DNA from 3 places in the Phytobacter sp. genome. Region 2 is predicted to be linked to each of the others. Evidence: riboswitches for the same ligand, from Rfam matches in the RefSeq annotation. Region 2 holds a riboswitch; each other region holds the start of a gene.

Region 1 (4,224 bases), 540 kb from region 2:
CCTGCCTGCAACTCGAATTATTTAGGGTATAGAGACCGGGGATGTCACTTCCCACTGCATTAATTCTTCGAGCATTTTCAGTCGTTGAGCCGCGTCAGGACGCGGTAGCCACGACGCTCCCTGCGTCGCACGAAAATACGCTAAGTAAAATTGCCGGGTAAATGATCTCTTCATACTCCCCTCCTCGCTTTCATCGAAGAGAATTATTGGCTTAATATAGGGATTAATAAATTGCTGACTTTTTCTCAGGAGTTCCCCTTTTATGTCTTCTGGTCGCCTGCAACAACAGTTCATCCGCCTCTGGCAATGCTGTGACGGGAAGTCACAAGAGACCACGCTCAATGAGCTGGCGGAATTACTGAGCTGCTCGCGGCGCCATATGCGCACCCTGCTCAACACCATGCAGGAACGGGGCTGGCTGACCTGGGATGCAGAAGCCGGGCGCGGCAAGCGATCGCGCCTCACTTTCCTCTATACAGGCCTCGCTTTACAGCAGCAGCGCGCCGAAGACCTACTCGAACAGGATCGCATCGATCAACTCGTGCAACTGGTGGGCGATAAGAGTGCCGTGCGGCAGATGCTGGTGTCACACCTGGGGCGCAGCTTCCGCCAGGGGCGGCACATTCTGCGCGTCCTCTATTACCGGCCACTGCGCAACCTGCTGCCCGGCACGGCGCTGCGCCGCTCCGAGACCCATATGGCCCGGCAAATCTTCAATGCTCTGACCCGCATAAATGAGGCAAATGGGGAACTGGAAGCGGATATTGCCCACCACTGGAAGGAAATTACCCCCTTGCACTGGCGATTTTATTTGCGCCCTGGCATTCATTTTCATCACGGACGCGAACTGGAGATGAGTGATGTGATTGCTTCTCTTCAGCGTGTCAGCACGTTACCGCTCTATTCCCATCTCACCGATATCGTTTCACCTACGCCCTGGACACTGGATGTTCATTTGAGCCAGCCGGACCAATGGCTGCCCTGGCTGGTCGGGCATATTCCGGCGATGATCCTGCCGCAGGAGTGGAGCACGATGGCGAACTTCTCCAGCCATCCGGTCGGCACCGGACCTTATGCCGTGACGCGTAACAATAACAATCAGCTTAAAATTCATGCCTTTGAGGATTACTTCGGCTTTCGTGCACTGATTGACGAGGTCAACGTCTGGGTATTACCGGAAATTGGTGATGAACCCAACGGCGGCCTGACGATAGATGGCCCTACCGACAGCGAAAAAGCCATCGAGAGCCGACTGGAAGAAGGGTGTTATTACTTGCTCTTTGATGCGCGCTCAAACCGGGGCGCGAATCAGGCGGTACGTGACTGGATAAGTCAGGTCCTCTCCCCGACCAATTTACTCTATCACGCCGAAGAGCACTATCAGCGTTACTGGTTCCCGGCCTATGGTCTCCTGCCACGCTGGCACCATGCTCGCCCTGGCAGCGGTGAAAAACCTGCCGGACTGGAGTCACTGACGCTCACCTTCTATCGCGACCACAACGAACATAAAGCCATTGCGAATACCATGAGCGCACTGCTAGCCAGTCATGGCGTGCACCTGGAAATCCAGGAAGTGGACTACGCGGAGTGGCACGCGGGTGAGATTATTAGCGATATCTGGCTCAACAGCGCCAACTTCACCCTGCCGCTCGATTTTTCCCTCTTTACGCATCTCTATGAAGTGCCGCTCATACAGCACTGTGTACCGCTCAACTGGCAGGAAGATGCAGAAAAGTGGCGCGCCGGTGAGCTGAATCTGGCGGTCTGGTGCCAGCAACTGCTGGAGAGCAAAGCGATGGTGCCGCTGATTCACCACTGGCTGATGATCCAGGGCCAGCGAAGCATGCGCGGGCTGCGAATGAACACCCTGGGCTGGTTTGACTTTAAATCTGCGTGGTTTGCCCCGCCGGATCCATAAGGCTTTCCGAAAACTTACAAAATCATTACAATGCTGCGGTGCTCAACGGGGTGCTGCGCGTAAGCGTGTGCTGAGAAAATACCCGTCGAACCTGATCCGGATAACGCCGGCGAAGGGATTTGAGGCTCTCGCTCAAAATCCTTTGCCACCTACATTTTTTGAGGTGCAAAGTGCTTAAAAAAGTTCTGCCCGTCATGCTGCTGGTTGCAGCCCCCGTGTTTGCCAAACCGACCCTCACTGTTTACACCTACGACTCTTTTGCCGCCGACTGGGGCCCAGGTCCGGTAGTCAAAAAAGCCTTCGAAGCTGACTGCAATTGCGAGCTGAAACTGGTGGCGCTGGAAGATGGCGTGTCTCTGCTCAACCGTCTGCGTATGGAAGGCAAAAACAGCAAAGCGGACGTGGTATTAGGGCTGGACAACAACCTGATTGAAGCGGCATCACAAACCAAGCTGTTCGCCAAAAGCAGCGTAGCGACCGATGCGGTAAACGTACCGGGCGGCTGGAAAAATGACACCTTCGTGCCTTTTGATTACGGCTGGTTCGCCTTCGTCTATGACAAAACTAAACTGCAAAATCCGCCGAAAAGCCTGAAAGAGCTGGTTGAAAGCCCAGAGAAATGGCGCGTGATATACGAAGATCCGCGTACCAGTACGCCGGGCCTGGGCTTGCTGCTGTGGATGCAGAAAGTCTATGGCGACAAATCCCCGGAAGCCTGGAAAAAACTGGCCGCGAAAACTGTGACCGTCACCAAAGGCTGGAGCGAAGCCTACGGTCTGTTCCTCAAAGGGGAAGGCGACCTGGTCCTGAGCTACACCACCTCTCCGGCTTACCACATCATTGAAGAGAAAAAAGAGCAGTATGCCGCCGCGAATTTCAGCGAAGGTCACTATCTGCAAGTTGAAGTGGCGGCTCGCACTGCGGCCAGCAAACAGCCTGAACTGGCAGAGAAATTCCTGAAATTTATGGTCTCCCCGGCATTCCAGAACGCCATCCCAACGGGCAACTGGATGTATCCGGTGACCAATGCAGCACTGCCAGCGGGCTTTGATAGCCTGGTGAAACCGCAAACCTCTCTGCAATACACACCACAAGAGGTTGCCTCCCAGCGCGCCGACTGGATCAGTGCATGGCAACGCGCCGTCAGCCGCTAATTGCAGGCTGGCTGATTCCCGGCCTGACCGCCGCGACCATCATGGTTGCGGTGGCTTTAGCCGCGTTTCTGGCACTCTGGGAACACGCACCCGCAACGGAACTGGCGGACGTATTACAGGACAGTTATCTGTGGCACGTGGTGCGTTTTTCCTTCTGGCAGGCGTTTCTCTCTGCCCTGTTTTCTGTGATTCCGGCCATTTTTCTCGCCCGTGCCTTGTACCGGCGTCGCTTCCCCGGACGGCTCGCACTGCTGCGCTTATGCGCCATGACCCTGATCCTGCCGGTACTGGTGGCGGTCTTTGGCATTCTTAGCGTCTACGGTCATCGCGGCTGGCTGGCATCAGCTTTCACTGCGCTCGGTCTTCAATGGACCTTCTCGCCCTATGGGTTGCAGGGCATCCTGCTGGCGCACGTTTTCTTTAACCTGCCAATGGCCTCGCGCTTACTGCTGCAGGCGCTGGAGCAAATCCCCGGCGAACAGCGTCAGCTCGCAGCCCAACTGGGCATGCGCGGCTGGTCGTTCTTCCGCTACGTGGAGTGGCCGTGGCTGCGTCGGCAGATCCCGCCAGTCGCGGCGTTGATCTTCATGCTCTGCTTTGCGAGCTTTGCCACCGTGCTATCACTGGGCGGCGGGCCTCAGGCCACGACTATCGAGCTCGCCATTTACCAGGCGCTGAGCTACGACTTTGACCCCGGCCGTGCGGCATTGCTGGCGCTGATTCAGATGGTCTGCTGCTTAGGGCTGGTGCTACTCAGCCAACGTCTCAGCAAAGCCTTTGCGGTGGGCAGTCACCAGATTCAGGGCTGGCGCGACCCGCAGGATAGAACCTTTAGTCGCCTCTGTGATTACACCTTGATTGCGCTGGCGTTACTGTTGCTTCTGCCACCGCTGTTGGCAGTCATTATTGATGGATTCAACCTCAGCCTGCTGAACATGCTCTCCCAGCCGGTGCTCTGGCAGGCAGTATGGACATCAGTGCGCATTGCCCTAAGCGCAGGGTTGCTCTGCGTCATATTCACCCTGATGCTCCTCTGGAGTAGCCGTGAGCTGCGCGCCCGCCAACACACTCTGGCAGGCCAGACGCTGGAGATGAGCGGCATGCTGATCCTGGCGATGCCGGGCATCGTGCTGGCGACCGGTTTCTTCCTGC
Region 2 (4,224 bases):
GGTCTTCCCAGCGGAATTCGAAGCGTGCTTTGGACATCGCGTTATCGCGGATCTGCGCGCCGGGATGGCCTTTGGCAAGATCCGCAGCGTGGGCGGCGATCTTGTAGGTAATCAGCCCCTGCTTCACGTCCTCTTTGTTCGGCAGACCGAGGTGCTCTTTCGGCGTCACATAGCAGAGCATGGCGCAGCCAAACCAGCCGATCATCGCCGCACCAATGCCAGAGGTGAAATGGTCATAGCCCGGTGCGATATCGGTGGTCAATGGCCCCAGGGTGTAGAACGGCGCTTCATGGCAGTGCTCCAGCTCTTCGGTCATATTGCGGCGGATCATCTGCATCGGCACATGGCCTGGGCCTTCAATCATCACCTGCACGTCGTACTCCCAGGCAATTTTGGTCAGCTCGCCGAGCGTGTGCAGTTCGGCGAATTGCGCTTCGTCGTTGGCATCCTGAATGGAGCCAGGGCGCAGGCCATCACCCAGCGACAGCGAAACGTCGTAAGCCGCGCAGATTTCACAAATTTCACGGAAGTGTTGGTAAAGGAAGTTTTCCTGATGATGTGACAGGCACCATTTTGCCATGATGGAACCGCCGCGCGAGACGATACCGGTCAAGCGTTTGGCGGTCATCGGCACATAGCGCAGCAGCACTCCCGCATGAATGGTGAAGTAATCCACGCCCTGTTCAGCCTGTTCCAGCAAGGTGTCGCGGAAAGCTTCCCAGGTCAGGTTTTCGGCAATGCCGTTGACCTTCTCCAGCGCCTGATAGATTGGCACTGTACCGATGGGAACCGGGCTGTTACGCAGGATCCACTCGCGGGTTTCGTGAATATAACGGCCTGTTGAGAGATCCATGACAGTGTCTGCACCCCAGCGCGTGGACCACACCAGTTTTTCCACCTCTTCTTCGATAGAGGAGGTGACCGCGGAGTTACCGATATTGGCATTCACTTTCACCAGGAAATTACGGCCAATAATCATCGGCTCAGATTCCGGGTGATTAATGTTGGCGGGGATGATGGCACGCCCGGCAGCGACTTCGTCGCGCACAAACTCCGGGGTGATATTTTCCGGCAAATTCGCGCCAAAGCCGTGGCCGGGATGCTGCTGGCGCAATACCTCACCGCGAATTCGCTCACGCCCCATATTTTCACGAATGGCGATGAACTCCATCTCCGGTGTCACCATCCCTTGACGGGCATAGTGGAGCTGCGTGACGCACTGACCGGCTTTTGCCCGCTTTGGCGTCAGTAAACCGATAAAGCGCAGGTCGTCCAGGCCGTCATCCGCCAGGCGCTCTTTGGTATAGGCTGAACTGCGGTCAGTTAATTCTTCGCTGTCGGCACGGGCGTCAATCCACGGCTGGCGGAGTTTTGCCAGCCCTTGCTGGACGTCAATCGCCACATCTGGATCGCCATACGGGCCTGAGGTGTCGTACACCGGAATGGCTTCGTTCTCTTCGTACTGCGGGTTGTCTTTGCTACCGCCCAGCAGCGTGGGGCTGAGCTGGATTTCACGCATGGGAATACGGATATCGGTGCGTGAGCCGGTGATGTAAATGCGTTTTGAGTTGGGGAAGGCGGTCCCTTCCAGGGTATCGATAAAGTGCTGCGCCTGGGCGCGTTGTTCACGACGGGTCAGTTTAGTAGTGGCAGACATAGCTCATTCCAAAAGTTAAGGACATGGCTTGTCAGACGACGGATGGAGTAATGGATGTGCGCGGCCCGTAAAGGCAGCAGCATAAAGCTGGATTACTCTTGTTCCCTTCGCAGGTATTAGCCTGATCAGGTTCCGCGGATCCCGAATAAACGGTCTCAGCCTTTTCCACTTTGAAAGCGGAAATATAGGCACTCCGACAAGAAAAACCCCCTCAGTTGCGGGGGGCTGTATGTAAACTACGCGTTAATCAGAAAGAACTCAAGCAGGGCGCGCCATTCCATTTTCGTCATTGGCGCTATGCTTAAGGTTGTTGTCGAAGGCCAGCACGATCAGCTTATCTTCAAGAGTGAAGCGAGCTGCCAAAGCTTCGCCGATGTCGGACAGCGCCTGCTGAAACTTAATGTAGTTGTCATCATCGATCGCATTTTCCAGGCTGGAGTCGTAGTACTCCATGATTTCGACGGTGTTGGCTTCTAAATGAGGGTAAATCTGAGTGGCGGCTAAAAGTGGGCTGGTCCCTTCCATTTCGTTGATAATCCGTTCATAAATATTGAAATGCCCGGCGGAAAGGTATTCGACCAGGTTATGACAGAATTCGTCCAGCGCTTTTTCGTTGAGCTGCATGTACGAGCCTTTGCCAGGTTTTATGCCAACCAGGTTGTAGTAATGAACCAGTAGCTGCTTACGTGTATACAGCCAATTGTCGACCAGTTCGTTACTTCCACCAATTCGTTCTGCCAGGGTTTCTAGCTGGTTTAGCATAATTGACTCCGCAATAGTAAGATTAAAAAACGCTCGAATGTAATAATAATGTTAACAACATGCCAGTAAAGCTAAGGTAGTGCAAACAAATGCATCGTATTATCGAGTCATCAGATAGTGGCTGGTGGATCGTAAGCCATGAACAAAAATTATGGTTGCCCGAGGGAGAATTACCACAGGGCAATGCAGGAAATTTCGATCTTGTGGGGCAAAGCGCACTTAAGATTGGTGAATGGGAAGGCGAGACGGTGTGGCTGATCCGTCAGAATCGTCGTCAGGATATGGGATCGGTTCGGCTGGTGATCGAGCAAGATCCTGGTCTGTTCCAACTGGCCGGGCGCGGTGTTCAACTGGCGGAGTTTTATCGGTCGCACAAGTTTTGTGGTTACTGCGGGCACACCATGCACCCCAGCAAAACCGAGTGGGCCATGCTATGTGACCACTGCCGCGAACGTTATTACCCGCAGATTGCACCCTGCATTATTGTGGCGATTCGCCGGGACGATAAAATCCTGCTGGCCCAGCATACTCGCCACCGAAATGGCATCTACACCGTTCTGGCTGGATTTGTCGAAGTGGGCGAAACCCTGGAGCAGGCCGTTGCCCGTGAAGTGATGGAAGAGAGCGGCATCAAAGTCAAAAACCTGCGTTACATCACCTCTCAGCCCTGGCCTTTCCCGCAATCGCTGATGACGGCTTACATGGCGGAATATGACAGCGGCGAGATCGTTATCGACCCTAAAGAGCTGATTGATGCGGGCTGGTATCGCTACGACGATTTGCCACTGCTGCCTCCTCCTGGCACCGTTGCGCGTCGGCTGATTGAAGATACGGTTGCGCAGTGTCGGGCAGAATATGAGTGACATGTTACACTGGGCGCATAAACGCTAAAGGAATGTAAACATGACCGAATTAAAAAACGATCGTTACCTTCGCGCACTCCAGCGCCAGCCCGTGGACGTGACGCCAGTATGGATGATGCGTCAGGCCGGTCGCTATCTCCCGGAGTACAAAGCGACCCGTGCGCAGGCGGGCGATTTCATGTCGCTGTGCAAAAATGCTGAGCTGGCGTGTGAAGTTACCCTTCAGCCGCTGCGCCGCTACAAGCTGGATGCCGCCATCCTCTTTTCGGACATTCTGACCATTCCGGATGCAATGGGGCTGGGGCTCTATTTTGAAGCTGGTGAAGGTCCTCGTTTTACCTCTCCCATCACCTGTCATGCGGACGTTGAAAAACTGCCGGTGCCGGACCCGGAGCAGGAACTGGGTTATGTCATGAACGCGGTGCGGACTATCCGCCGTGAACTGAAAGGCGAAGTGCCGCTGATTGGTTTCTCGGGGAGCCCGTGGACGCTGGCAACTTATATGGTGGAAGGCGGCAGTAGCAAGGCCTTCACCGTTATCAAAAAGATGATGTATGCCGAGCCGCAGACCCTACATTTGCTGCTCGATAAGCTCGCCAAAAGCGTCACGCTGTACCTCAACGCCCAGATCAAAGCCGGGGCGCAATCGGTCATGATTTTTGATACCTGGGGCGGTGTGCTGACGGGCCGCGATTACCAGCAATTCTCGCTCTACTACATGCACAAAATCGTCGACGGCCTGCTGCGTGAAAACGACGGTCGCCGTGTCCCGATAACGTTGTTTACCAAAGGTGGCGGGCAATGGCTGGAAGCGATGGCAGCAACGGGCTGTGATGCGCTGGGTCTCGACTGGACGACGGACATTGCCGATGCGCGCCGCCGCGTAGGCGATAAAGTCGCGCTGCAAGGCAACATGGATCCTTCCATGCTTTATGCCTCACC
Region 3 (4,224 bases), on a different contig from region 2:
TCCCCACAATCAGGCCAGCATTGGTCAGCGTGTTGACGGTGATCGTACCAGAGGGGGTCAGATTGCCTATCAGCACCCCATCCCCGCCTGTAATAACGCCTGTGCTGGTATTTTGCAGAGAGAGGAGCTGGCTGCCATTATCAGAGTGGATGCCATACGTCGAGCCAGAAATAGAGCCGCTGTTGGATAAGTTGGTGATAGCACCCGAGTTGTAAATGCCCTTTGTGGTTCCGGCAATAGAACCCGCATTGACCAGAGTGCCCACACTTCCAGCATTACTGATACCCACGCCGCCGGAGATAATATTGTTATTATTGAGTGACGTGATAACGCTATTGTTCTGAATCCCCGCAATTGAACCGGAAATCGTTCCTCCGACATTATTGCTCAGCGATACAAGGGTTCCGTTATTACTGAGCCCGATGGTATCACTGATGATCCTGGCGTTATTCTGGACAATAAGAGCGTTAGCCGTGTTATCGACACCCGCGGCAGATGTCCCACTAATCAACCCATTATTAACTAGTGTTCCCGCTGCAGATGCCGCCGTTAAGGGCACGACACCTGTTGAAGTGAGTGTTCCGGCATTAGTCAGTGTAAGATTCCCACCCGACCAGGTAACACAATCTGTAACAGAGCCAACCACTGTTGAATTAGTACTTAGAGCGATACATGCAGAATAAGCTTCGGCGGATGATAACAAAGCAAGTGCAGACCCTATTGAAAGGCCGAGCACTTTGCGCCTGTCTATCGCAGTGGGATTTGTAATATTTTTTGACATTTCTCAACCCGCATTAACATTATTTATAAGAATTAACTTATAGCATTATATAAACAGCGCTGTTAGCGGTTTGTTGTGCCAAATCGAAAAATATTAACATAGTGTAACCAGCCTTAATCTTTACTTATCGGCAGTAAAAATCTCTTCTTCAGCAGAAGGTTCAGTAAATCGAACGCTTCAGGTATTAATGAAAACAATTCCATAATACTTTCAAATAGATAGCGGTATTTTGCAATATCCCTGTCCACTCACCTGGCGCAGGCCACCGAAAAGTCGCATTCAGGGGGACCGGGCCAGGCACGCCAGAGTGCGACACTTGTTGTTAGCCTGGGCAGCACGACCGGACTACCACCACTGATGAAAATGGTGCACCGGGCCAATGCCGTGTCCGACTTCCAGACTGTTCGCCTGCACGAGCGCGGCACTCAACCAGGTTTTGGCGGCATCCACCGTTGCATTCCAGTTTTGATGCCGTGGTCGCAGTGCCGCCAGCGCCGCCGACAGGGTACAGCCCGTGCCGTGGGTATTTTTGGTCAGCACGCGAGGGGCGGTGAAACGGGTCGCACCGTCGCCAGTAAACAGCCAGTCCGGGCTTTCGGCGTCGTCCAGATGCCCACCTTTAATGAGGACCGCCTCGCACCCCAGTGCCAGTAATGCTCTACCCTGTTCGTGCATCTCGCGTTCGTTGCTCGCATGAGACGTTTCCAGCAATGCAGCGGCCTCAGGCAGATTTGGGGTAATTAGCGAAACCTGCGGCAACAGGAGGTCACGCAGCGCCACCACAGCAGAGCGGGATAAAAGCGGATCGCCACTTTTTGCCAGCATCACCGTGTCCAGTACCACGTTTAGTACCTGATAACGCCGCAGGCGCTCCGCGACCACTTCAACAATATCAGTCTCCGCCAGCATACCGATTTTGGTGGTGTCGATGCGCACATCACTGAACACGGAATCAAGTTGGGCCGCAACAAAGTCAGGCTCAATACGATAAACAGACTGCACGCCGCGCGTGTTTTGTGCCACCAGCGCAGTGATCACCGAACAGCCGTAGGCTTCGAGTGCTGAGAAAGTTTTAAGATCTGCCTGAATCCCGGCCCCGCCGCTGGGATCGGTGCCAGCAATGGTCAAAGCATTAATCCGTTTCATATGAGCCCCTCCCCACTCAGGGTATAGAGCGCATCAAGAAACGCCGTCACAAAGCTGCCCGGTCCACTACAGTGGTTCATAGCCAGACTCCCAGCCTGTGCCACAAAGGCACAGCCCGCCGCCACGTTATAAAGCCGATCTCCCGGCAGCGCGCAACAAGCTGCAACCACCGCAGACAACGCGCACCCGGTACCCACTACACGGGTCATTAGCGGGTCACCGCCGATCACCATCAGGGTGCGCAGGCCATCGGTGATGTAATCTACTTCACCCGTTACGGCTACAATCGCACCGGACTGGCGAGCCAGAGCTTCGGCAGCGGGTAAGGCTGCGCTGGCGGTGTCTGTTGTATCTACCCCGCGCCCACCGGTACTCATGCCTGCCAGCGCAAGAATTTCCGAGGCATTACCTCGGATCGCAGCAGGCTGAAGTGCCAGTACATCACGGCAAAATTGGGTTCGAAACGTCAACGCGCCCACTGCAACGGGATCCAGCGTCCAGGGCGTGCTGGCTTCGCGCGCGCTATGAATGGCGGCCTGCATTGCCTGCGCCCGTTCACGGGTCAACGTACCGACGTTTATCAGTAAGGCATCGGCAATGGTGGAAAACTGCTGCGCTTCTTCCCGCTCAATCACCATTGCCGGAGACGCGCCCAGCGCCAGTAGCACGTTAGCGGTAAAGGTCTGCACAACGTCGTTCGTCATACAGTGAACGAGGGGTGAGCGGGTTCGAAACTGGTGAAGGATTTGCGCGACGTGAGCGCGGTGTAGCAGGTCAGGTTGCATGGTTTGCTCCTGCCAGGCTGAAAGAAGGGATGCCTGGCGGGCATCTGACTTCCCTACGCTGGCATTATCCAGATCAGGTGGTACGGGTATTTCTCAGCCTTCACAAAGAAGGGCACCCCGAGTCAAATTACTGAAGCTTCAGTAAGACAGGCAGCGTAGAGGAAGCGCCAGGCTAAAGCAAGCATCCTGGCGCCTCCCCTACCGTTTCCAGAGAATAGTGGAACGACTTAGCCGTTGTCAGAAAAAGCCTTTAATAAAGTCATCAATAAGTCTAAATATTGCAATCCTGGAAAACTAAAATGTTTCTTAGCATGCAAATTATTAACACTTATCTTCATCATCAAAACTCATACGAGTGTCTTTTATACTATTTTTTATTGAAAATAAAATTTAATAGAACCAAAAAATATATTTATGTTTAATCTGAAACGATCCAAAAAAATCATCTAAAATTAGAGTAAAATCATGCTTTACAGATTGTTACCATCAAAAACATTGTTCCCAACACCCCTTCCCCTTAAAGACTTTTTAATCACTTATTTAAGATATTAAAATCATTTCCATTTTTTAACAGCCTTTTCATTGTGTGACACAATTCAAAAAGCTTGCCTTAGACTTAAAGCCTGACTATCATCCCCCCCATAGACAAAAAGACTTAACTAAGTCTTTTTATGGGAAATGATAATTTCCTGGAGTAATGGAAGTGATCGATTTGTCTAACATCATCTCACTTTGGTGGGACGTCAGGAGGCCCTTCTTTGGCCCCTCCATTTTGCTTACATCGGCGCGAATAGAAATTATTCATCTCCCCTCATTTTTATGAAGCGGGATGACAACGTAAACAAAAGCAGCACATTATGAATAGGTTTAATAAATGAAAAAGTTCCCCCTATTGTTCGCTTTCCTACTGGCTGGTTGCTACGCCAACCCGAATGAATCTGCTCAATTAAAAGGTCATGAAAAACATATTCCGGTATCAGAACCGTCGTTGTCCAGGCAGGTAAAAAATAACGAAAATGCTGATGATATAAATGCCCGTTTCCAGGGTGAACATTTTCGCCTCGAAGCCATCAAACTCCAGGGTCGCGACGGCAATCCATTCATTGTTTCGGTGGGTAAAGGATATACAAAAGCCTTAGTTAAAGACGAACCAGCAAAAATTGTGAAAAAAAATCCTAACTGGTACGAGATAACTACGAAAGAATACATTATCGGTATCTATCTTGATGATAATGGTTTTATGAGCGCATCGTGGAATCGCCATCATGGCAGAGATCATGGTGATTTCGTGATAATTAAAGATGCGGAATAATTCCTGATGCTTAGCAATTAGCACTCCGGGGCAACTATTAATCCCATAGAGTGATGATTGGGTGGTGATGACATTTACACCCGACAATTATTTTCGTTCTAAGACACGAACTATCTTTTTCTTTCAATCCTGAATCAAGACGGAAACTCATTCATTTTTTAAATTAGACCTTTAATGAACAGAGTGGAAATTTACTATCA

Evidence for each region. A riboswitch is a leader RNA that binds a small molecule or an ion and turns the genes downstream of it on or off. The one in region 2 is predicted to bind thiamine pyrophosphate.
Region 1: another riboswitch for thiamine pyrophosphate. It lies ahead of thiB (thiamine ABC transporter substrate binding subunit); the one in region 2 lies ahead of thiC (phosphomethylpyrimidine synthase ThiC).
Region 3: another riboswitch for thiamine pyrophosphate. It lies ahead of thiM (hydroxyethylthiazole kinase); the one in region 2 lies ahead of thiC (phosphomethylpyrimidine synthase ThiC).

The regions. Positions count from the first base shown of each region.
Region 1 is NZ_JCACPZ010000004.1:1,528,422-1,532,645, forward strand. It holds gene sgrT (glucose uptake inhibitor SgrT) at 22-174, opposite strand; gene sgrR (HTH-type transcriptional regulator SgrR) at 263-1,918, shown strand; TPP riboswitch at 1,955-2,054, shown strand; gene thiB (thiamine ABC transporter substrate binding subunit) at 2,089-3,072, shown strand; gene thiP (thiamine/thiamine pyrophosphate ABC transporter permease ThiP) at 3,048-4,224, shown strand, end outside.
Region 2 is NZ_JCACPZ010000004.1:2,067,480-2,071,703, reverse strand. It holds gene thiC (phosphomethylpyrimidine synthase ThiC) at 1-1,657, opposite strand, end outside; TPP riboswitch at 1,743-1,863, opposite strand; gene rsd (sigma D regulator) at 1,916-2,419, opposite strand; gene nudC (NAD(+) diphosphatase) at 2,509-3,282, shown strand; gene hemE (uroporphyrinogen decarboxylase) at 3,323-4,224, shown strand, end outside.
Region 3 is NZ_JCACPZ010000008.1:51,359-55,582, forward strand. It holds gene AC5JPW_RS18155 (autotransporter outer membrane beta-barrel domain-containing protein) at 1-559, opposite strand, end outside; gene thiD (bifunctional hydroxymethylpyrimidine kinase/phosphomethylpyrimidine kinase) at 1,127-1,927, opposite strand; gene thiM (hydroxyethylthiazole kinase) at 1,924-2,712, opposite strand; TPP riboswitch at 2,746-2,842, opposite strand; gene AC5JPW_RS18170 (hypothetical protein) at 3,587-4,024, shown strand.